4 regions of the Lysinibacillus pakistanensis genome follow, and region 3 is predicted to be linked to each of the others. Evidence: riboswitches for the same ligand, from Rfam matches in the RefSeq annotation. Region 3 holds a riboswitch; each other region holds the start of a gene.
What was found. Region 3 has a riboswitch for S-adenosylmethionine ahead of QNH24_RS23175 (bifunctional homocysteine S-methyltransferase/methylenetetrahydrofolate reductase). Riboswitches for the same ligand answer to the same signal wherever they lie in the genome.
Positions count from the first base shown of each region.

Region 1: linked by a shared signal. The riboswitch ahead of QNH24_RS21000 (methionine ABC transporter ATP-binding protein) and the one ahead of QNH24_RS23175 (bifunctional homocysteine S-methyltransferase/methylenetetrahydrofolate reductase) in region 3 are both predicted to bind S-adenosylmethionine.
Region 2: linked by a shared signal. The riboswitch ahead of metA (homoserine O-acetyltransferase MetA) and the one ahead of QNH24_RS23175 (bifunctional homocysteine S-methyltransferase/methylenetetrahydrofolate reductase) in region 3 are both predicted to bind S-adenosylmethionine.
Region 4: linked by a shared signal. The riboswitch ahead of QNH24_RS24540 (cyclase family protein) and the one ahead of QNH24_RS23175 (bifunctional homocysteine S-methyltransferase/methylenetetrahydrofolate reductase) in region 3 are both predicted to bind S-adenosylmethionine.

Region 1 covers NZ_CP126101.1:4,198,340-4,204,180, forward strand. Annotated here, with positions in the region: gene QNH24_RS21000 (methionine ABC transporter ATP-binding protein) at 1-973, opposite strand, end outside; SAM riboswitch class I at 1,057-1,160, opposite strand; gene QNH24_RS21005 (thioredoxin family protein) at 1,217-1,528, opposite strand; gene QNH24_RS21010 (toprim domain-containing protein) at 1,544-1,885, opposite strand; gene gcvH (glycine cleavage system protein GcvH) at 2,048-2,428, opposite strand; gene QNH24_RS21020 (arsenate reductase family protein) at 2,510-2,866, opposite strand; gene QNH24_RS21025 (acyl-CoA dehydrogenase FadE) at 3,156-4,940, opposite strand; gene QNH24_RS21030 (acetyl-CoA C-acetyltransferase) at 5,187-5,841, opposite strand, start outside.
Region 2 covers NZ_CP126101.1:2,762,247-2,768,087, reverse strand. Annotated here, with positions in the region: gene QNH24_RS13620 (serine hydrolase domain-containing protein) at 1-1,285, opposite strand, end outside; gene QNH24_RS13615 (TSUP family transporter) at 1,521-2,291, opposite strand; gene QNH24_RS13610 (TrmB family transcriptional regulator) at 2,415-3,197, shown strand; gene QNH24_RS13605 (nucleotide excision repair endonuclease) at 3,251-3,622, opposite strand; SAM riboswitch class I at 3,817-3,927, shown strand; gene metA (homoserine O-acetyltransferase MetA) at 4,053-4,988, shown strand; gene QNH24_RS13595 (bifunctional cytochrome P450/NADPH--P450 reductase) at 5,194-5,841, shown strand, end outside.
Region 3 covers NZ_CP126101.1:4,651,367-4,657,207, reverse strand. Annotated here, with positions in the region: gene QNH24_RS23185 (globin-coupled sensor protein) at 1-169, shown strand, start outside; gene QNH24_RS23180 (protoporphyrinogen oxidase) at 466-1,854, shown strand; SAM riboswitch class I at 1,980-2,079, shown strand; gene QNH24_RS23175 (bifunctional homocysteine S-methyltransferase/methylenetetrahydrofolate reductase) at 2,167-4,014, shown strand; gene metH (methionine synthase) at 4,007-5,841, shown strand, end outside.
Region 4 covers NZ_CP126101.1:4,928,994-4,934,834, forward strand. Annotated here, with positions in the region: gene QNH24_RS24535 (YuzC family spore coat inner layer protein) at 537-947, shown strand; SAM riboswitch class I at 1,171-1,277, shown strand; gene QNH24_RS24540 (cyclase family protein) at 1,403-2,140, shown strand; gene QNH24_RS24545 (DedA family protein) at 2,181-2,771, opposite strand; gene QNH24_RS24550 (Cof-type HAD-IIB family hydrolase) at 2,927-3,700, opposite strand; gene QNH24_RS24555 (DUF2225 domain-containing protein) at 3,996-4,691, shown strand; gene QNH24_RS24560 (hypothetical protein) at 4,714-5,067, shown strand; gene QNH24_RS24565 (erythromycin esterase family protein) at 5,251-5,841, shown strand, end outside.

The DNA.
Region 1 (5,841 bases), 450 kb from region 3:
ATGCATCAGCCACATTTGACTCGGTTCCATCTATTTGCACAATAAGTGTACCGTAAGCACCATTTTTTGTTTGAGAGATATTACCGTGCACAATACTAACTTCTACATCAAAGTGCTTGACGAGGTGTGAAATTACGGGCTGCTCTGTTTTTTCTCCTACAAAAATTAGCTTAACAAGTTGTCCAGTTGGATAATTTGCTTTTATTTGTGCAACCGTCTCCTGCGTTTCCTTCGTATCTGTAATTTGTGACACAAATTTTTTCGTAATAGCAGCTTGAGGTGCCTGGAATACTTGTAATACCTCACCACGTTCTACTATTTCGCCAGCCTCCATTACTGCTACACGATGGCAGATTTTACGGATAACGTGCATTTCATGTGTGATTAACACAATAGTTAATCCTAATCGCTCGTTAATATCTACAAGTAAATCCAGGATTGCATCGGTAGTCTCTGGGTCAAGTGCTGAGGTTGCCTCATCACATAATAAAACCTCTGGATTATTAGCAAGTGCTCGAGCAATGCCGACACGCTGCTTTTGACCGCCTGATAGCTGTGATGGATACGCCTGATCACGTCCATCTAAACCAACAAGAGTAATCAATTCCTTCACACGTGCATCACGCTGAGCCTTTGAAACACCTGCGATTTCTAGTGGAAAAGCGATATTTTCAGCAACGGTTCTAGACCATAGTAGATTAAAGTGCTGGAAAATCATACTTACCTTTTGTCTTGCATCTCTAAGCTTTTGCCCCTTAATAGATGAAAACTCTTGATTGTTAACCATCACCGTACCAGATGTTGGCTTTTCTAAACCGTTCAATAAACGAATCATTGTACTTTTACCAGCACCACTATAGCCGATAATGCCAAATATTTCACCTTTATTTATGGAAAGGTTTACGTCTTTGACTGCTGTTAATTCGCCATTTGCGGTTTTGTAATTCTTCGTAATATTTTGAAGCTGGATCATAGCGAATACTCCTTTTCTCATATAGAAAACCCCTTCACTCACAGACAAGTAGAAGGGGTCACGTATTTATACGCTCAACCGTTCTCTCATCTTTCAAAGATAAATCTTTGGGTGATTTGGCACCTTTTCACTTTGTGATGGTTGCCGGGCTTCATAGGGCACTTCCCTCCGCCACTCTTCATAAGAGTTCGATATATTCAATGTTTTAGTAATATATTTGTTACTTTACCATGCTAGCAAACTTCAGTCAATTGATTTTTTTAACAATTCGTATAAAAACGGTACGGATTGAAAAGCATAGACTTTTTCTGTCACTTTTCCGCCATCACAGACGAGTAAACATGGTACACTTTCGATTTCGTAATCTAAGGCAATTTCTTCAACAAAATTTAAATTTGCTTTGCCGATTTGAAGCTTTGGCAGTAATTGCTCAACGATCATCATCATTTTTGATGCAACTGCACATGTACCACACATAGGTGTATATAAATAAAAGGCAGCTTTTTTCCCCGACTGGACAGCCGCGATCCACTGCTCTTTTGACCATTCTTCCATTTTTTTCACGCAACCTTACAAAATATATTGATTATGGATTGAGAAATGTGCTCGCAACAATATCATTGCTAATACCTTTCTCGGAGTTGTCTCAACTTCTTTATACGTTGGCATTGTACGTAAATGCTCTGCCTCTGGATAATGTCTGTCCATTAATGCCCGTAGCTTATCCCCTGATGGATCTGCATCAAAAAATGTATAAAGCTCACAGCCCTCATATGGATCAAGCAGCACTTCTAATTGATGCACACCAATTGTACCATTCGTACAAAGTATTGTGACATCTTCACTTAAAATAGGTTCAATTTGAAGCTTATCCGAACGGCCTTCAACAATTAAGCATTTTCCCTCGAACATCACGCCACCCCCATTAGACATATCCCTTTTCCTTATAGTCATTATATCAATTAAGCATTAACGATGGTAATGTTAGACACCCATTGCAAGCGACTATCTCCCCAGCCATGAAGATAATAAAAAACGTCGGTGAATGCCGACGTTTTTCTATTAGGGCTTGTCTTATTCAGCGACCATTTCTTCGTATTGCTCTGCTGTCATAAGCTTTTCAACTTCTGATGCATCAGCAGGCTCAACAACGATCATCCAAGCTTTTTCATATGGTGATTCATTAACGAATTCTGGGCTATCTTCTAAATCTGCATTTACTTCAACTACAGTACCTGAGATTGGCGCATATAATTCAGAAACAGTTTTTACTGATTCTACGCTACCGAATGGATCATCTGTTTTGATCTCATCGCCAACTTGTGGAAGCTCAACGAAAACGATATCTCCTAATTCAGATTGTGCGAAGTGTGTAATACCGATACGTACTTTTCCATCTTCTACTTTTACCCATTCATGTTCTTCAGAGTATCGTAAGTCTTTAGGTGTGCTCATGCAAAAAACCCCTCCATAAATATGTAATATATTCACTTTCAGTGTGCCATACTTCTCCTATAAAAACAAGGATAATTACGGCTATTTCCAAGCTTGCTCAAAATCAGATTCTTTAAACCCTAACGTTACTTTTTTTCCATCAGTAACGATTGGACGTTTGATTAACATTCCATCAGAAGCAAGTAGCTCAAGCTGCTCCTCCTCGCTCATATCGGCAAGTTTATCCTTCAAACCAAGCTCTCGATACTTCATGCCAGACGTATTAAAAAACTTTTTAAGAGGTAGTCCACTTGCTTGCCATAACTTTGTTAATTCGTCCTTTGAAGGTGGCTGTTCTACAATGTGTACCTCTTCATACACTATATCATTATCGTTTAACCATTTTTGAGCTTTCTTACAAGTTGTGCATTTTGGATATTGGATAAATTGAATCGTCATTGAAAGGCTCCTCTACTTTCTTTTTGAGGACACTGATTTTCTGTGTCTTCCTTATTTTCTGTAGTATACCATCATAACCATACAAACCAAAATGAAACAATTTTCAGTTGCTCTCACACCAATCCCCAGGCTTCTACTACAGTCTATCCATTTCTTTCTTAATTCTATCCGTCACTTTCTTAATTCTATCCTTCACTTAACTGTTTCTATCAGTTGCTTTTGCAAATCTATCCTTCTCACCCACAAACAGCCTAGCTATCTATTACAGATAGCTAGGCTGTTTGATTTATTACACTACATATTTTTCTGCGTCAATCAACTTAACTGATGCTTCACGTTTCTTCGCAATTAAGTTGTAAGGATTATTACGTGTTAGCTTACGTAGTGCAGATAACGTCATGCGCGCTGCATCTCCGTCAGCTGAAGCAAGAATTGTATCTTTTGCCTCTTTTTCAATTTCTGCAAATGCTTCTTGACAAAAGATTTGAGTGTACAATAATTTTTGATGAGCTTTTTCAGCACCATCACGAGCAATCGCTTTTTCTGTACGTAAGACAGCTGATTCCATAGCGAATAATTGGTTTGCGATATTCGCAATATTTACCAATACCTCTTGCTCCTGATCAAGCTTCGGACCAAAGCGTTGTGCTGCTAATCCCGCTGCTAATACTGCGATTTTCTTTGCATTTTTCACAAGGTATTTTTCTTGTGCTAGTGGCTCTGTGCCTATATCTTCAGGCATTAGCATAAGCAGCTCCTGCTGTAAATTTTGGGCTACTTGTAATAGTGGAAGCTCACCCTTTATTGCCTTCTTCATAAATGTACCTGGCACAATCATGCGGTTAATTTCATTTGTTCCTTCAAAAATTCGATTAATACGAGAATCGCGATAAATTCGCTCTACCTCGTATTCAGCCATAAAGCCGTAGCCACCATGTAATTGCACCGCTTCATCTGCAATATAATCTAATGTTTCTGAACCAAACACTTTGGCAATTGAGCATTCAATCGCATATTCAGCAATAGCACCGGCAATTACCGTTCCTTGCTTTTGCTCCTCAGGGTTTAACTGACTTAAGCGATCCTCAAATAAGCCTACAGTACGGTAGTTTAATGACTCAGACGCATATAATTGAGAAGCCATTGTTGATAATTTTTCTTTTGTTAAATTGAAATCAGACAGCTTTGTTTTAAATTGCTGACGTTGGTTTGTATATTGAATCGCTAGCTCTAATGCACGCTTAGATCCACCAATTGTACCAACGCCTAGCTTATAACGACCAATATTTAAAATATTAAAGGCAATCACATGCCCACGGCCAATTTCACCTAATAAATTTTCTACAGGCACTTCTGCATCCTCTAACACTAATGTACGAGTGGATGAAGATTTAATCCCCATCTTCTTCTCTTCAGGTCCCACTGACACGCCATTGAATGCACGTTCTACGATAAATGCAGAGAATTTATCGCCATCGATTTTAGCGTACACGACAAATACATCAGCAAAGCCGGCGTTTGTAATCCATTGCTTTTCACCATTTAGAATATAATGCGTACCTGCATCATTTAATTTTGCAGTTGTTTTTGCCCCTAATGCGTCTGAACCAGAACCTGGCTCTGTTAATGCATAGGCAGCAATTAATTCACCTGATGCTAGCTTTGGTAGGTATTTTTGCTTTTGCTCTTCATTACCAAACAGTACAATTGGTAATGAACCAATACCGACATGTGCACCATGAGTAATTGAGAATCCACCCGCTACGGACATTTTTTCTGCGATTAAGGCAGAAGATACTTTGTCTAAGCCTAAGCCCTCATATTCTTCAGGTACATCTGCACCTAGTAAACCTAGCTCACCAGCACTCTTTAGTAGACGAACTGAATGCTCAAATTCATGATGCTCTAAGTTTTCAACAACTGGTAGCACTTCATTTGTTACATATTCTTCTGTTGTTTTTGCAATCATTTTATGCTCATCTGAGAAATCTTCAGGTGTAAACACACGATCTAATTCCACATCTTCAACAAGAAATCCGCCGCCTTTAATAAAATCCGTTGTTTTTTCTGTCATGATTAATTCCTCCCACATATATCAATTTTGATTGTTTAATCCCCTAATTTACACCTCAGCATAATTGCGTTCAGACTTTGCTCGAAAAGCTCCTTTTCAAAATCTGTGACATCCGCTGGGCCTTTTCTAGATTTAGCGGTCATAAATTGACGCTTCAATCACGATGAAAATATATAGAAAAGCTTGAAATATACAATGTTCGGAGGCAACCGTAAACAGTACACCTCAAGCTTATCTAGCGAAAAATTATAGAATTTCAAATACGCCTGCAGCCCCCATGCCGCCGCCAATACACATTGTCACAACTCCATATTTCTTACCTTGACGCTTCAATTCATGAATAAGCTTTAATGTTAAAATAGCTCCTGTTGCGCCTAGTGGGTGACCTAATGCAATGGCACCACCATTCACATTTACTTTTTCTTGGTCGATGCCTAAATGACGTACAACCTGTAAAGATTGTGAGGCAAATGCTTCATTAATTTCCCATAAATCGATGTCATCTATTGATAATCCTGCAATTTCTAACGCTTTGGGTACTGCCACGATTGGCCCTATACCCATTACTTCAGGAGGTACACCCCCAACAGCAAAGCCTAGGAATTTTGCCATTGGCGTAAGTCCCTGCTTGTCAGCCTCCTCCCGATCCATCACTAGGACAGCTGCTGCTCCATCAGATGTTTGAGAGGCATTTCCAGCTGTCACACTACCTTTTACATGGAAGGATGGACGTAGCTTTGCTAAACCTTCAACAGATGTACCTGGACGTACACCCTCATCCATACTAAACGTGAATTTCTTCACTTGTGGTTTATTGTTAGCATCCACGAAATGCTGCTCCACCTCTACTGGAACAATCTCATCATTGAACTTTCCTTCTTTAATCGCCTTTTCTGCAAGC
Region 2 (5,841 bases), 1.9 Mb from region 3:
CGATCAGGAAAATAACTGTTACGATTATTCTCTTTTTTGTCATTGGCTGCCGCTCATTCGTTTTCCTTCTGCGTAATCCTAAGAGAAAAAGCAAAACGGCCAATAGGCAAAGAATAATTGTAATAGACGACAAAATGATATCCAAAAGCTGTGTGCCACTTATTTCATATGACTGAGTTAGATTGCCGTCTAATATATCTTTAACTTTTAGTACCAGGTTTATATTGGTATTTGCGCCGTTGCTCAGCAAGCTGATGGCTGTTCGTTCATTTAGCAGTATGGCTACTTCGGTTCTGAAATTTGGATTGCCCCCAGTGTGTTCTACAATCGTTTGGTCGGCGTTTACCGACCAGCCTGCCGCATAATACATATCGTTGACAGCCGAAACAGACATATCACCCCTATGTGATTTTTCGATAACCGTGTGAAATATTTCGGGTATGTCCTGCACGATACCCATTTGTATGCCCATCCAACGCGCCATATCTTTTGTATTAGAAATGATGTAGCCTGCGGGTTTATTCCCAGCATAATCCGGAGCTTTAAATGGAGTTGTCATAAAAAAGGAAGAACGGTAGCCCTGCGCCAACTGTCCAGTGGCTTGAGCATCTTCTTTATAAACATACGTCTGGTGAAGACCTAATGGCTGAAATACCTGTTCCCTCATAAAGTCTTCATAGCTTTGTCGCGACACAATCTCAATAACCAAACCCAATACGTCATAATTAACAGTTCCATAGTTATACTGTTCACCGGGAGGGAACGCCAATTCAGCATCCACGAGCATTTCCACAGTCTTTTGCAACATATCCGGTGTATTGCCTTGAGGAATATTTTGAGTATGCCTAATATTTGTTAGACCACTGGTATGGTGAAGAAAGTTATTTAGTGTAAGGCTTTGCATATCAACAGGTTTCCCTTGATACTTTAACGTAAACCAAGGTAAATATTTTTGGACAGGGTCAGTCATTGAGAGCAGCCCTTGCTCTTCCAACAGTATAATACCCATACCGGTAAAAGCTTTACTGACCGAGGCCAACTCATAGAGTGTATTTTCACTTGCAGACAGCCCCTTTTCACGGTCTGCATACCCTGAAGAAAAGTAGAACACTTCATCATCAGCAAGTATTGAGATTGACATTCCCGGCACACCTGATATACGACAGGCATCATCTAGCAACGTTTGTATTGCCGCAGATTTCGAATCTGACAACGCATAACTTTGTGTTGCGAATCCTGAGAATAATATAAATATCGTTAATACAAAAACAATAATCTTTTTCATAAACTCTCCTTTTTGAAAAATTATAAGAGAATAATATAAATAACCTACTTTTACAACTGCTAAACTAAATTTTAATTTATCTTTCTATTCACCTATATAATATCAAGTAATTGTGAAGAGTTACACTTAAACGAAACAACTTTAAAGAGCCTTACTACGTAGAATGTAGGAAGGCTCTTAGCTTTTATTAATCAAAATTTAATAACTTTATTATTCACGGCATTTTTCATGGCTATTAATGTACAAAGTAATCATATGCATTTTTTGTTAATAATGTTATAGTCACAATGATAAATAAAACCCGTACAAAACCGCTACCTTTTTTAATGGCTACACGTGAACCCACCATTGCACCAGCAATTTGAGCGATACCCATTATGAATCCATAGGCAAAATGAACTTGTCCTAAGTAGATGAACATTAAAAGACCAGCACAGTTACTTGCTAAATTTAAAAACTTTGCATTACCTGCTGCCTTTAAAAAGTCAAAGCCAACAAGTAAAAAACTAAAGATTAAGAATGAACCTGTACCTGGGCCGAGAAATCCATCATAGAAGCCAATACTAAATAGCAAAAACATAAATAAAACCAAGTGTAAAGGCGATAATGTTTTGACAGCGGATACAGAGCCCCAATCCTTTTTAAAAATCGTATAAACGGCTACTCCTGCAAGCATTATAAGCATGATTGGCTTGAGTAGAGAGGGATTGATTAAATGCACAGTCCATGCGCCAAACAATGACCCCACAAAGGCGAGTGGAAAGTATTTTAAAACAGAACGAATATCTAGCTGTCCTGAACGATAAAAGGAAATTGTAGAGGTTAACGAACCCATGGTACCTGCTAGCTTATTGGTTGCAACCGCTGCTGCAGGATTTAAACCCGCAAACAACAGAGCAGGCAATGAGATTAAGCCTCCACCGCCAACCACTGAGTCTACAAAAGCAGCGAGAAATCCAAACGCAATTAATAAAATTACTACATTTACATCTACTTCAAAAAACATGTTGACACCTCATTAGATAGTTACTACTGAAATAGTAACTAATTTTTGTTTCTCTGTAAAGATTTTTTTTCATTGGCTTCTATTCGTCAAATTATTCTATAATAAAGGAAATGGAGGGATTGGATGGATGAATTAATCGCCCAATTAAAAGAGCTAGGATTTACAGAATATGAGGCTAAAGCCTATACAGCACTTGTACAAAAGAGCCATATTAGTGCATATCAGGTCAGCAAAAATTCTGGTATTCCTCGAGCAAGAATTTATGACATACTGGATGTACTCGTTGAAAAAGGATTAGTGCTAAAAGAGGAAGCTGCTGATCAAACAACCTATTGTTCTATTCCTGTTGAGATGTTTCTTCAGCAAATACAGCAGCGTTGGCAATCGAATTTTACGTCTATTAGTGATCAATTAGAAAAATTAGAATCTAAGGAGCAGGAAGCGGAACCTAAAGTGTTAATGCTAAAAGGCAGGCAGACAATTATTAATTATTGTCAGTCATTATTAAAAAAAGCGGAGAAAAAGGTACTTCTTTCTATGTGGGAAGAGATGTATGAAGCATTACGAGAGGATATTTTTGAGGTGGCTGAACAGGTCGCTGTACACGGTATTACGCTATACGTGGATGAACCTGTGTCATCCATTGATAGGCATCGAATGACCTATTATACAAAAAAATCTTCCACTCGCCATTGGTTTATCTTGTCTATCGATGGGCAAGAGATGATTTATGGACATTCTCCTTCAAATCTTGAAACCGCTTTTATTACTAATGATCCGGTTCACATCTATTTATTAGAAGATTATATTTGGCATGACGTCCTGATTAATCGTCTACTAAGACGAGATGATCATGAGCTTGAGGAATGGATTACGAAAGAACGAAAAGCATTTTTTGTAGAGTAAAAAATAAAGAATCTGCTTGCCTCTTAAGGTTTACAAAGGCAAGCAGATTCTTTTTAATAAAATACTTTATCAACATTATATTTAGAGCGGAAAACATTAATGGCATATGTTTCGTAAATTTCACGTTCCATAGGATCTTCGATTTCATATACCTCAATTTTGAAGATTTCTTGACGATGATTTTTCATAGGCGATACATTGTCTTCAAAATGCTTTTTTATACGTTGACGAATTTTACGCGCTTTACCGACAAATAAAAGCTCATTTTTCTCATTGTAAAATAAGAAAATGCCACCTTTGTCTCGTGTGATTTTATGGAAGTCAATAAACCCGTGGTATGGTGTAATAGGTACATCCCCAGGCTTTACATCTTGCTCACGCTGGCGAATCACTACATCTGGTTTTGGAAATTCAATTTTAATCAAGCTAGTTCACGTTCCTCTCTGTTACTAAAGGTATATGTTAACATAATTACAGCATGTTTACCATAAAATTTCATATGTTGCTATGATAATTAGTGTTCATCAAAATTGAGCTGAACATGCATTGTAATGACAAAATATTCTATGTTTTATTGATATTCTTAATTGTTCATGTTACAATTCAATTTAATTAAATAATCTTATCAAGAGAAGCTGAGGGATTTGGCCCGATGACGCTTCAGCAACCTCTAACAAATGTTAGAAAGGTGCTAATTCCAGCAAAGGTATTTTCCTTTGAGAGATAAGAGTGAACGTGGTAAAGTCCTTCTCATTCTATCTCGCATGGAATGAGGGGGATTTTTTAATTTCATAAAAGTGTCATTGTAATCATTACGATTAACACATTTATAAATAAAAGAGAGGGGAATGCAAGATGCCAATTAATATTCCAAAGAACTTACCTGCTGGAGAACATTTACGAGAGGAAAAAATCTTCGTGATGGAAGAGGATCGTGCGAAAACACAACAAATTCGTCCATTAAATATATTAATTTTAAACTTAATGCCTGAGAAAGAGAAGACAGAGCTGCAATTACTGCGCTTACTCGGGAATACGCCACTGCAAGTCAATATTACATTTTTAAATACAGCAACACATGAATCAAAAAATGTTAGTAAATCACATTTACAGCTTTTTTACACAACTTTCCAACAAATTCGTCATCGCCGCTTTGATGGCATGATTATTACGGGAGCGCCTGTAGAGAAAATGGCTTTTGAAGAAGTAAATTATTGGCAGGAAATCTCGCAAATTATGGATTGGTCTAAGAAAAATGTGACATCCATTCTACATATATGTTGGGGGGCACAGGCTGCTTTATATCATCATTATGGGATCGGGAAGGTTGAACTTCCAGCGAAATGCTCTGGGGTTTACTCGCATGTCATTACAGATTTAACAGTGGACTTAGTGCGTGGCTTTAGTGATTTATTTACAGCACCACATTCTCGTTATACATCTGTTTCAATCAATGAAGTACGCAATCATCCTGATTTACGTTTACTGTCCTATTCAGAGGAAGCTGGTGTATTTATTGTGCAGTCCAAGGATAATAAAAACATTATGATTACAGGTCATCTTGAATATGACGCGACAACCTTAGCAGATGAATACGGACGAGATGTTGCGAAGGGGTTAGACATTGCTGTCCCGGTGAACTATTTCCCGAATGACGACCCAGCAAACGAGCCCATTAATACATGGCGTGCCCACACCCATTTATTATTCTCAAACTGGTTGAATTACTATGTTTATCAGGAAACACCATATGAATGGGATTTCGTTGATGAAATTGAATATCATATTTAATTAAATTTAAGGTTCAAAAGCCCAATGTCTCAACTGATTAGAGTGAGAGGTTGGGCTTTTGCTATTTCACTCTTTGTTCACAAATACTGCCATTTTTTCCTTTGACAATTTCTATAAAGTTGAATCTACATAATGCATGGTATATTATTTTATCAAATGATAGATTTAACTATCATTTTAAATTTGCTGAAAGAAGGGATTCATGATGATTAGTGTAGAGGATGTTCCAAAACCAAAAACATTTGGTCCACTTGGCCATTTGCCTTTAATCGATAAAGAGCAGCCAACATTATCACTTTGTAAGCTTGCAGAAGAGTATGGGCCGATATATCGATTAGAAATTCCAGGTTATACTAGCTTAGTAATATCTGGTCATGAATTGGTAGCTGATGTTTGTGATGTTTCTCGTTTTGATAAACAGATATATAGTGAGTTGGAAAATGTTCGTGCTTTTGGCGGTGATGGTCTATTTACAAGCAGAACAACTGAACCGAATTGGCAAAAGGCTCATAACATCCTACTTCCCACGTTTAGTAAACATGCTATGAAAGATTATCATTCGATGATGATAGATATTAGTACACAGCTGATACAAAAATGGGAACGCTTAAATCCGATGGAGGAAATTGATGTCCCTGAGGATATGACACGATTGACGCTAGATACAATTGGACTTTGTGGCTTCAATTATCGCTTTAATAGCTTTTATAGAGAAACACATAGCCCTTTTATTATGAGCATGGTCCGTGCTTTAAATGAAGCTATGTTAAAAAGTTCCCGATTAAAGATACAAAATCTGATGATGGTTGGCACAAGGCGCCAATTTAACGAAGACATTGAAACAATGTTTACA
Region 3 (5,841 bases):
GCAATTTACGAAAATATTAGAATCGATGACAGAGGCAAAAGAGCAAAATGATAGTATGGAAAAAGAAGTATTAGCGATAGCGGAGGTTCTTAATGAGCTAGGGATTGCCTTTGAAGAAGTAACGAATTCAGCTGAGAAATTAGCAAATGTTGCCCAACACTTAAATTAATTCAGAGTAAAGATATTATTGTGGTAACCGAAATCTACAGCCTATAAACACTATAACAACCATTGATATATGGTGTTTAATGGTTTTTCAGTAAATATTAACTAATATATTGCCGGAATTTTAAGTCAAGGGTATTTTTTGTTTCATCATGAAAAGATACATATTTAGTCATAGTAATGGAGCTATCCTCACCACGGGATAGCTCCATTTTTGCTAAATTTGTAAAGGGTTGAGCGTAATTTTCAATAAAAAGGGTTTATACTAAAGGAAGACAACAAAAATTAGGGGCGGTTAATATGGAAACAGTGGTTGTATTAGGTGGAGGAATTACGGGTTTATGTACGATGCATTATTTACAGCGCCAAGTAAAGGAAAAAAAATTAAATGTAAGGCTTGTGCTTGTTGAAAAAAATACATATTTAGGTGGTAAGTTGCACTCTGAATACGAACAGGGATTCATTATGGAGACAGGGGCAGATTCAATAGTAGCCCGTCATCAAGGTGTTATGGAGCTGGTTGAAGAGGTTAATTTTAAGCAAGATTTGGTATACAACGAAACGGGGATTTCTTATATATACACAAATAATGAGCTCCATGCGATTCCGGCAGATTCAACATTCGGTATTCCGATGAGCCTTCACTCTCTGGAAGAAAGCACACTTGTATCCGAAGAAGGTAAAAAAGAAGCATTAAAGGATTTGACAATGCCAAATGTAGGCTTTACAAAAGACAGCTCAATTGGAGAATTTTTAACGTACTATTTAGGGGAGGAGCTTGTTCAAAACCAAATAGCGCCAGTATTAGCAGGTGTGTATTCAGGAGATTTACATCAACTATCGATTGCCTCCACATTACCTTATTTAATTGATTATAAAAATGAGTACGGTAGTATTATTAAAGGTTTTGACGCAAATCGAGAACAATTTGTAAAAGCTGCTAATAAAAAATTTATTTCATTTAAAAATGGTTTATCGTCTTTAATTGATCGTCTTGAAGAAACATTAACTGATGTAGAAATTTTAAAGGGAATTACCACTACTAGTGTCAACAAGCAGGAAAACCACTACCAAGTTACTTTAGCAAATGATACGATCATTGAAGCAGATCATGTAGTTTTAGCATTACCTAATGAAACTGTACAGTACCTATTAAAGGATGAAACATTGAACCGTTATTTTGACCAATTCAATACTGCCTCCGCTATTACAATTTATTTAGGATTCGATGTACCCGATAGTAGATTACCAGCTGATGGAACAGGCTTTATTGTGTCTCATAATTCTGATGTAATCTGTAATGCAGCGACATGGACAAGCCGTAAGTGGAAGCATACTTCAGCAAATGAGCAATTACTTGTTCGACTCTTCTATAAAAGCATCAACCCCGCATATGAGAAGTTACGTAGGATGACAGATGAAGAATTATCTGTTGTTGCCTTAGAGGATGTAAGAAAAAGCTTGGGGATTAAAGAAAAACCAAGTGTCGTGAATGTAAGTAGATGGATTGATCAAATGCCGAAATATGATTTAGCACATCGTGAGGCATTACAGGGCTTATTACAAGAGCTCGAAACAAACTATCCGAATTTATCCATTGCGGGCTGCTCTTACTTTGGTGTAGGTATAGGTGCTTGTATTCAAAACGGTAAAAAAATAGGGGATAATATTGCTGAAAAATTATCTTAATTGCAGAATATAAGACAAAAAATTATATTTTTCGTTTGAAATATCCTTTGTTACGTGAAATAGTCTTGACTCAAACGTTTGTTAACGTTATGATTCTTTTAATTATTTAAAAAATTCATACTAAATTCTTATCAAGAGAAGCTGAGGGACTGGCCCAATGACGCTTCAGCAACCAACTTTTTGTCAGGTGCTAAATCCAGAAGACCCTATGGTCGAAGATGAGAAGGAACAACAATTACGAAACGTAAAAGCCTTCTTTGTGTTAAAGAAGGCTTTTTATATTATAGAAAAATAGAAAGAGGGGCTAGTTTTATGGGGTTGCTTGAAAAGTTAAAAACGCATGTTCTTACAGCAGATGGTGCAATTGGTACGGTATTATACGGCTATGGCTTGGAGTACTGTCATGAGGAAATGAATGTTCAAAGACCAGAATTAATTGAAAAGATTCATAGAGAGTATATAGCAGCTGGAGCCGATATTATTCAAACAAATACTTATGGAGCGAATGCTATAAAATTAGCACGTTACGGATTAGAGTCGCGTGTTCAGCAGTTTAATGAAGCAGCTATGACGATTGCCAAGCGAGCAGCTGCAGATGGAGGTCAATTTGTTTTAGGGACTATTGGGGGGATTCGAGGCATTCGGAAAAGCGATGCAACCTTAGAAGAAATTTTAGCGACTGTTGAAGAGCAAGCAACTGTGTTACTGGCAGGGAATCCAGACGGCCTTTTACTTGAAACCTATTATGATTTTGAAGAATTAACAGCAACATTAAAAATGCTTCGAGCTAAAACAAAGTTGCCAATCATTGCGCAAGTTTCAATGCATGAACCGGGAGTGCTGCAAAATGGTAAGAGTTTAAATAGTGCCCTACATGAGCTCGAGGCACTGGGTGCTGATATTGTAGGTGTTAACTGTCGTTTAGGTCCATACCATTCGATTCAGGCATTTGAGGGTGTAGAACTTCCTGAAAAGGCATTTATGTCTACCTATCCAAATGCATCTCTTCTAGATTTAGAAGACGGGCGTGTTGTTTATGAGTCAGAGACAGACTATTTTGGTCGCGCTGCTGTAGCACTTCGAGATCAAGGCGTTCGTTTAATAGGTGGGTGCTGTGGTACGACACCAAAGCATATTGCTGCAGCGAAAAAATACTTAGAGGAATTATCTCCAGTAGAAGAAAAATTAGCGAAGCCTGAGAAAGTAGAGATTGTACGTGAGGCAGAACCTTCAAGATTCGAGCCATTGCATATAAAAGTAAAACGTCAACGTTCGGTTATAGTAGAGTTGGATACACCAAGACATTTAGAAATCGATGGTTTTATTAAAGGTGCTAAAAAATTATATGAGGCAGGCGCAGATGTGGTCATGATGGCGGATAATTCCCTAGCATCGCCAAGAATAAGTAATGTGGCAATGGGCGCATTATTGAAAGAAACACATGGGGTACGCCCGTTAACACATATTACATGCCGAGATCGTAATTTAATTGGGCTGCAATCTCATTTAATGGGTTTAAATGCACTAGGCATTCATGATATTTTAGCGGTTACTGGAGATCCAACAAAGGTTGGGGATTTCCCAGGGGCAACGAGTGTTTATGACGTATCATCAATGGAGCTTATTCAATTAATCAAACAGTTAAATGAAGGTGTATCTTTTTCAGGGAAGCCACTACGTCAAAAGGCAAATTTCTCTGTAGCCGCAGCGTTTAATCCGAATGTACGTGTATTAGACCGAGCTGTATCTCGATTAGAAAAGAAAATTGAACATGGGGCAGATTATTTTATTTCACAGCCTGTCTATACAAAGGAAAAAATTGTAGAAATTTATGAGGCGACAAAGCATTTAGAAGCACCAATTTATATAGGAATTATGCCAGTTACGAGCTATAAAAGTGCGGAGTTCTTACATCATGAAGTTCCCGGCATTAAATTATCTGAAAACGCATTAGCACGGATGAAGGCTTGTGGTGAGGATAAGGAGCACGCGACACTAGAAGGAATTGCAATTGCTAAGGAATTAGTAGAGGTAGCCGCAGAATATTTCAATGGTATTTACCTCATTACACCATTCCTACGCTATGATATGACACTAGAACTAATGAAATTTATAGAGCAATTGGATGAACAGAAAAAAGGGGTAAGTATAAATGGCTAAGCATTTGATTGAAGAGCAACTTGAGAAACGAATTTTAATTCTTGATGGCGCAATGGGAACAATGCTACAAAACGAAAACTTATCAGCTGAAGATTTCGGTGGCGAGGAATATGATGGCTGTAATGAAAATCTTGTACTAACTAGACCTGATGTGCTTGAAAAGGTTCATAGAAAATATTTGGAAGCAGGGGCAGATATTATTTGCACAAATACATTTGGAGGTACTCCACTTGTATTAAATGAATATGATCTGGGAGCAAAAGCAGAGGAAATCAATAAGCGTGCTGTAGAAATAGCACGTAAGGCAGTGGATGATTTTACTACCTCTGATTGGCCACGTTTTGTAGCAGGAGCGATGGGACCTACTACAAAGACCTTATCAGTGACAGGTGGAATTACCTTTGATGAGCTAGAAGAAAACTTTTATGTACAGGCAAAGGCATTAATTGAAGCTGGAGCGGATGTATTGTTGCTTGAAACCAGCCAGGATATGCTCAATGTGAAGGCGGGCACTTTAGGAGTATCTCGCGCATTTGAAGTGACTGGCAAAGTGCTTCCTGTGATGATATCGGGAACAATTGAACCAATGGGAACGACACTTGCAGGACAATCCATAGATGCATTCTACATTTCTATCGAGCATATTAAACCACTATCTGTAGGTCTGAACTGTGCGACAGGGCCAGAATTTATGACGGACCATATTCGTTCATTAGCAGAGCTTTCTACGGGATATATAAGCTGTTACCCGAATGCAGGCTTACCTGACGAGGAAGGATGCTACCATGAATCACCAGAGTCACTGTCACAAAAGCTAAAAGGCTTTGCAGAAAAGGGCTGGCTGAATATAGTGGGAGGCTGCTGTGGAACAACACCGGCCCATATCGCTGCTATTCGTGAGGTACTAAAGGACGAAAAGCCACGCCAATTACCTGAGAAAACTCATGGTCATGTAGTGTCGGGTATCGAGCCATTAGTGTACGACGATTCTATGCGTCCATTATTTATTGGAGAACGTACAAATGTAATTGGCTCTCGTAAGTTTAAAAACCTAATTATTGATGGGAAATTTGAGGAAGCAGCAGAAATTGCTCGTGCACAAGTAAGGAATGGTGCCCATGTTATTGATATTTGTTTAGCAAATCCTGATCGTGATGAACTAGCAGATATGCGAGGCTTTATGCAGGAGGTTGTGAAAAAAGTAAAAGTACCTCTTGTAATAGACTCAACGGATGAAAAAGTTATCGAAGAAGCACTCAAATTTTCGCAAGGGAAAGCTATAATCAACTCTATTAATTTAGAGGATGGGGAAGAGCGTTTTGATGCTGTGATGCCGCTTGTGAAAAAATATGGTGCCTCTTTGGTTGTTGGAACGATAGATGAACAAGGGATGGCAGTTGATCGACATCGTAAGCTAGAGATTGCTGAACGTTCCTATTACTTGTTAACAGAAAAATGGGGACTTGCACCAGAAGATATCATCTTTGATCCATTAATGTTTCCGGTAGGTACAGGAGATGAGCAATATATTGGTTCTGCTTTAGAAACAATCGAAGGAATCCGACTCATCAAAGAAAAAATGCCACGTACATTAACAGTGCTTGGTGTCAGCAATATCTCATTTGGATTACCGCCTGTTGGCCGTGAGGTGTTAAATGCAGTTTATTTATATCATTGTACACAGGCAGGCTTAGACTATGCGATTGTGAATACTGAAAAGCTAGAGCGCTACGCTTCCATTCCAGAAGAGGAAATTAAGCTTGCAAATAATTTATTATTTAATACGAATGATGAGACATTAGCCATATTCACAGATTTTTATCGCGA
Region 4 (5,841 bases), 280 kb from region 3:
GATCGGGTTGCCTCCACTTTTGATCGGCTTAGACTCCTTTTTGATCAGCCTGGGCTCGTTTTCGATCGGGTTGCCTCCACTTTTGATCAGCCTGCGTTCGTTTTTGATCAGCTTGGACTCCTTTTTGATCAGGTGCCTTGCTTTTTTGATCAGCCTGAGCTCTTTTTCGATCGGGTTGCCTCTACTTTTGATCAGGCTGCGTTCGTTTTTGATCAGGTACCTTGCTTTTTTGATCAGCCTAGGCTCGTTTTTGATCGGGTTTCTTCCACTTTTGATCAGCCTGAGCTCGTTTTCAATCGGGTTGCCTCCACTTTTGATCGGCTTAGGCTCCTCTTTGATCAGGTTGGTTCACTTTCGATTAGCTCTAACCCTTTCTCTTATCAGGTTCCTTACTTTCAATCGACTAAATTATCTCTTCACTCATCCTAGGTATTAATTTGATAATACCCTAGACGTGAAACCATAGAAGTAGCGAACACCGAAAGTCCCCGCTGCACATAAGATATAGTATTAGCAAGTGGATAGGAGGAGTTTAGTTGTATTACAACCCTTATCCGATTTTTGTCTATCCTACCTATTATCCAACATTGGCAATAGTAAATCCTCCAGCACTTCACCAACCAGCTAGATATTTAGCTATGCCAACAAACCCAATAAATACAAATCCGTTTCCAGCCGTCAATACAAATAAGCTGAAAATTTCCGCCAAGCGAGTAAAGAGAATTATGCAGCAGATTCAGCTACTTACAGATAAAATTGACGGATCAGAACAATTTGCACATGATCTTATGGATGCCGCACAAAAATCAAATAAATCAGAAGTTGAAAGGTTAATCATCTCGACTGGTATTACTATGACATTTGAAACAAACTATACACCAGATAATATTCGGATAGTATTTACAGATATTGAATGTTGTAAGCTTTCATTAGTTTTAAGCTGGTGACAGCGCCTTTTCTACAAGTGGGCTCTTTTCATAAGAACCCTCTTGTCCATTTATCTTGCACCTAAAAACCTCTAGTGAGCATGGTTTTTCTGCCAGTTATGAATCCCTCTAATCCTTTTAGTTAATATAATTGCAAATCTATGTATCCCTATTGAACTTGTAAACTATAAATAAATATGCTAATGTATTTGTATCGTTATTTCTGAAAATTCTTATATTGCATTTCTTATCAAGAGAGACGGAGGGATTGGCCCTATGAAGTCTCAGCAACCAGCCTTTAGGTATGGTGCTAACTCCAATTGGCAAAAATGTTTGCCTTGAAGATGAGAAGACTAACATTTGTTGCTTTGCACAAGAGTCCTCTCTCCAAGGAGGACTCTTTTTTGTGGTTATGATTGGACAAGAAGGACAAGCAGGGAATAACTCATACTATTAATAGAAAGCAGGTAAATACGATGTCGAATGAACTTTTACAAGCAGTGCAGCTATTAAAATCAAGAAAATGGGTGGATTTAACACATACATTTGGACCAAATTCACCTCACTTCTTTATGTTTGAGGATGCAAAGTTTGAAACCCTATTTTCACATGATGATGGTTTCTTTGCGCAGCAATTCACTTTTCCTGGACAATATGGAACACATATCGATCCACCTATCCACTTTGTTAGGGACACACGTTTTTTAGAAGAATTGGATTTAAAAGAATTAGTACTACCCTTAATCGTGATTGATAAATCGAAGGAAGCCGAGCAAAATAATGATTTTACCTTAAGTGTTCAGGATATTCTTGACTTTGAGGCTGAGCATGGAGAAATTGAAGCAGGTACGTTTATTGCCCTACGTACCGATTGGAGTAAGCGTTGGCCTAATAAGGATGCCTTTAATAATAAGGATGCTGAGGGTCATAATCATATACCAGGTTGGGGATTAGAGGCATTACAGTTTTTATTTAAAGAACGAAAAATTAACGCTATTGGTCACGAGACTTTCGACACTGATTCAGCAGCGGATTTTCGCAAAAATGGTAAGTTAGATGGTGAATATTTTGTACTTGAGCAAGACACTTATCAAATTGAGCTTTTAACAAATTTGGATCAGCTACCGCCAAAAGGGGCTGTCATATTCAATATTGTACCGAAACCAGAAAGAGCGTCTGGATTCCCTGTTCGTTCATTTGCCATCTTACCTTAAAAATAAATAAGGGTCTTATTCGCTTAGAAGAATCAGACCCTTATTTATTTCTTTTTTTGAAAAAATAATAAATGACCAACATTAATATGATGAATACTACGATAAGATAAATACTGTAGTGAGATAAGTAAAATCCCACATAGCGCCATTTCTCACCTAATACTTTTCCTAATGTAATAAAAGTAAATGTCCAAATAAACGCGCCTGCATAAGCAAAAATGGCAAATTTTCTATAAGGATAGTTGTTAATGGCTGCTACATATGCGGTAAGATGGCGTACACCTGGAATAAAATAACCGATCAGTAATAAGGCTGGTCCTATTTTCGTAAATAATTTTTTAGTAAAATTAATTTTTTGCTTAGTAATATGAATCTTCGGGCCATATTTATGTAACAAAGGTAGCCCGAATCGATAACCTATATAATAACTTAAAGTAATGCCACCTATTGCCCCGATAGTTGCGCTAAGTAATGCTGGAACATGTTCTAGTGTTTCTCGATATACACTATATCCTATATATGTTAAAAATATTTCATCAGGAATAGGCAGCCCGACAATCCCTCCAACTAGGATAAGAATTATGCCAAAATACCCGTAATGTTCAATAAGAGATTGTACATGATGTGCCATAAAATCATCCCACCTAAAGCATTTTAATAACTTACGTTAGCTTTATCATACTCAATGTAGTTAACATTATGAGTGCTATAGCTTCAATCATTTTTTACTTTGACATCCCCTCTAAATTTACTAAAAATATTATACGATTCTAAATAATTACTTTCTTAAATTATTTGTAGCTCTTTCAAGGCATGATATATACCCCCTTCAATGGATTTCTTCGTTATATAATCAGCACTATTCTTCAATGCCTCACTTGCATTCCCCATTGCAACCCCAAAACCAACCTGTTCTAACATATCTATATCATTATCGCCATCGCCAAACGCAAGTGCTTCCTCAGAACTTAAATTGAAATAATCAAGTACAGCCTGAACAGCAATCGATTTGGAAATATCAGATTGCAATACATTCGTAATATACGGATGCCATCTTTTAAATTTTAAATGAGGAAATTGTGCTGTATATATTTGCTCAATATCTTCATTAGCATATAAACACATTAGATAAATTTCCTGCTCTACAATATTTTCATGAAATTCAGGAAATTTAGATAAAGATAATGTTTCTTGCAGGGCTTTAAGTGTCCTTGGCTTGTGTACGTTATTCATAAATAATTGTTCTGTAAAAAATGAAAGACTTTGTTTATTCTCATTAGCAAAGGCATGAACTGCTTGGACTATATTTTTGTCAATTGGTACTTTATGTATTACCTGATTTTGATGCTTAACATATGCACCATTTGCGGTTATAAATGTCTCTATACCCATGTTTCTTAAACTTTGACACATTGATAAAGGTCTACCTGTAGCCGCAACAATACGAATTCTCCTCTGTTTTAGCTCATCTATTACCTTCCTTGTGCTTTCTTCAATACAGCCATCTTCATAATTAATAAGTGTTCCATCTACGTCAAAAAAAACAATTTTGCAATCCATCATACACACTCCATTTTCATCCATCAATATAAATAGTTACAAATACCTACATTAAAGCATAATCCATTTAACTTTTATTCATTATACTGAAAAACACTATTGCAAATACATATAGAAACCTCAACAAACAAAAAAGTAATAATATTTTCACTTTAATAATGCTAAAGGAGTATACCAAAGAACATAGAATTGTTAAAATAAAAGATAATCAATTAAATACATTGAACGATAATACCAATCGTAAATATAGAACAAAAGAAATAATTAATAAATCAGGGTAAAGGAGTTGATTCTTATGGCATTTAACATTTACTACTATGAAAGTAGTGTGGATTGTAAGTTTTGCAAAAAGCACTTTACCACTTATAAGGTACGTCCTAATCGTTATAAAATTGTCGAAGAGCAAACAGATTTCATGCCCGTCTATGAGGGCTTAAATCCATTGTTATATGAAGTCGCTGTTTGTCCGTTTTGTGGCTATGCCTACCATAAATCCATGACTAGAACCTATGGGCCTTTCATGCTCCTTATCGATGAGCTGTACATTAAAGAGCTTCAAAAACCTATGAATATCTGTCAAGAGCGTACAGTGGATGATGCCATTGTAAGTTTTAAGCTTGCTTATTTAGTGTCCAGAGCCTCTATGGAAGAATCACTTCTTATGGCAAATTTCGCTTTAAAAATTGCCTGGTTATATCGCTTAAAAGAGGATCAGGAATCAGAAATGCGCTACCTTTTTGCGGCAAGAGATTTTTACAGTAAATCATTTGCATCCAATCAAGAAGGTAGTGAAAGAATTCAATATTTACATGCAGAATTAAGCCTACGACTTGGCGACATGACTGAAGCGAAAAAGGGATTCTCTCGATTAATCGCAGATCGAAATGTTTCCAATAAATATCGTAAATTGGCTCGCAATCGCTGGGAAAATTATAAGTATGATGAACAGTCAATCATCTTAAACGAAGATATTGGAAAAATTATCAATTGAAAGGATAAGGAGAGAAGTTACTATGCACCGATTTGTCAAAACAATTGATGTGAGAGAGGAAGATATATTTTCGGAACTACATCACTTTTTACTTAGAAAAAATAATCGCTATTTAACAAATGATGAGGTCGTTGCATTAACGGGGGTTTCCGTTGAGCTGCTTTATAAATGGGTGAAGGCAGGAAAATTAAAAAAGTCAATTTTCCCTAATCTAGGTGCCCCTTGTGAACGTTGTGGGCAAATTACACAGAAAAAAATTTGTATTAGCTGCTCATCAGCAATCGTTAATACATTAAAGCAGGAAGAAAAGGATCGTGCATGGTTTAATCAAATACAACGCAACAATCACAGGGCTAGTACATACCACTATAAATAAGTTAAATACAACACATCCAAAGTGTCCTATCTTTTAGATATCACACTTTTGGAGGTTTTTTAATCTATCTTCCTGATTCAAGACGTAAATCCAAATTTAAACAAAATTTAAACAGAAATCTCCTTAACTTTAAACTTACCTGCGTATAATTGGGTTCAATCTATTGCGAGGGATTGATGCACAGTGACAAAAGGGAAAAGAAATAAAATGCTATTATCTTTAAGCATTGCATTGACAAGTTTTATAGCATTTAATGGGAATGCAAATGCGGCAGTGGCTGCTCCAAGGATAGCAGAGCAGACAAGTTTAGAGCAGGGATCAGAAGTAAAGCAAGCTCGTACGTCCAATGAAGCACTACAAGACTGGAAGAATTGGGTGAATGACCATGCATATAGTTTAAATTCCATTCAGCCTGAATCCTTTGAATCAACAAAAATTGCATCCAGTAAATTTGAAGATTTAGAGATGCTAAAGCCCTTATTACACGATAAGCGTATTGTTTTTTTAGGGGAAAGCTCGCATGGTGTAGCAGAGTTTAGCCTAGCAAAAACACGTATCATTCAGTTTTTACACCAAGAAATGGGCTACAACGTCCTTGCCTTTGAAAGTGGCATGGGAAACGTTATGAATGCTCAGGGACAAATTGACAAGCAAGTGGCTCTGGAGACGATGAAGGATGGGATTTTTGAGGTATGGTGGTCAAAAGAGACCCTATCGTTATTTGAGTATACTAAGAAAACTCAAGCTACAGAGCAGCCTTTAATGTTAGCTGGC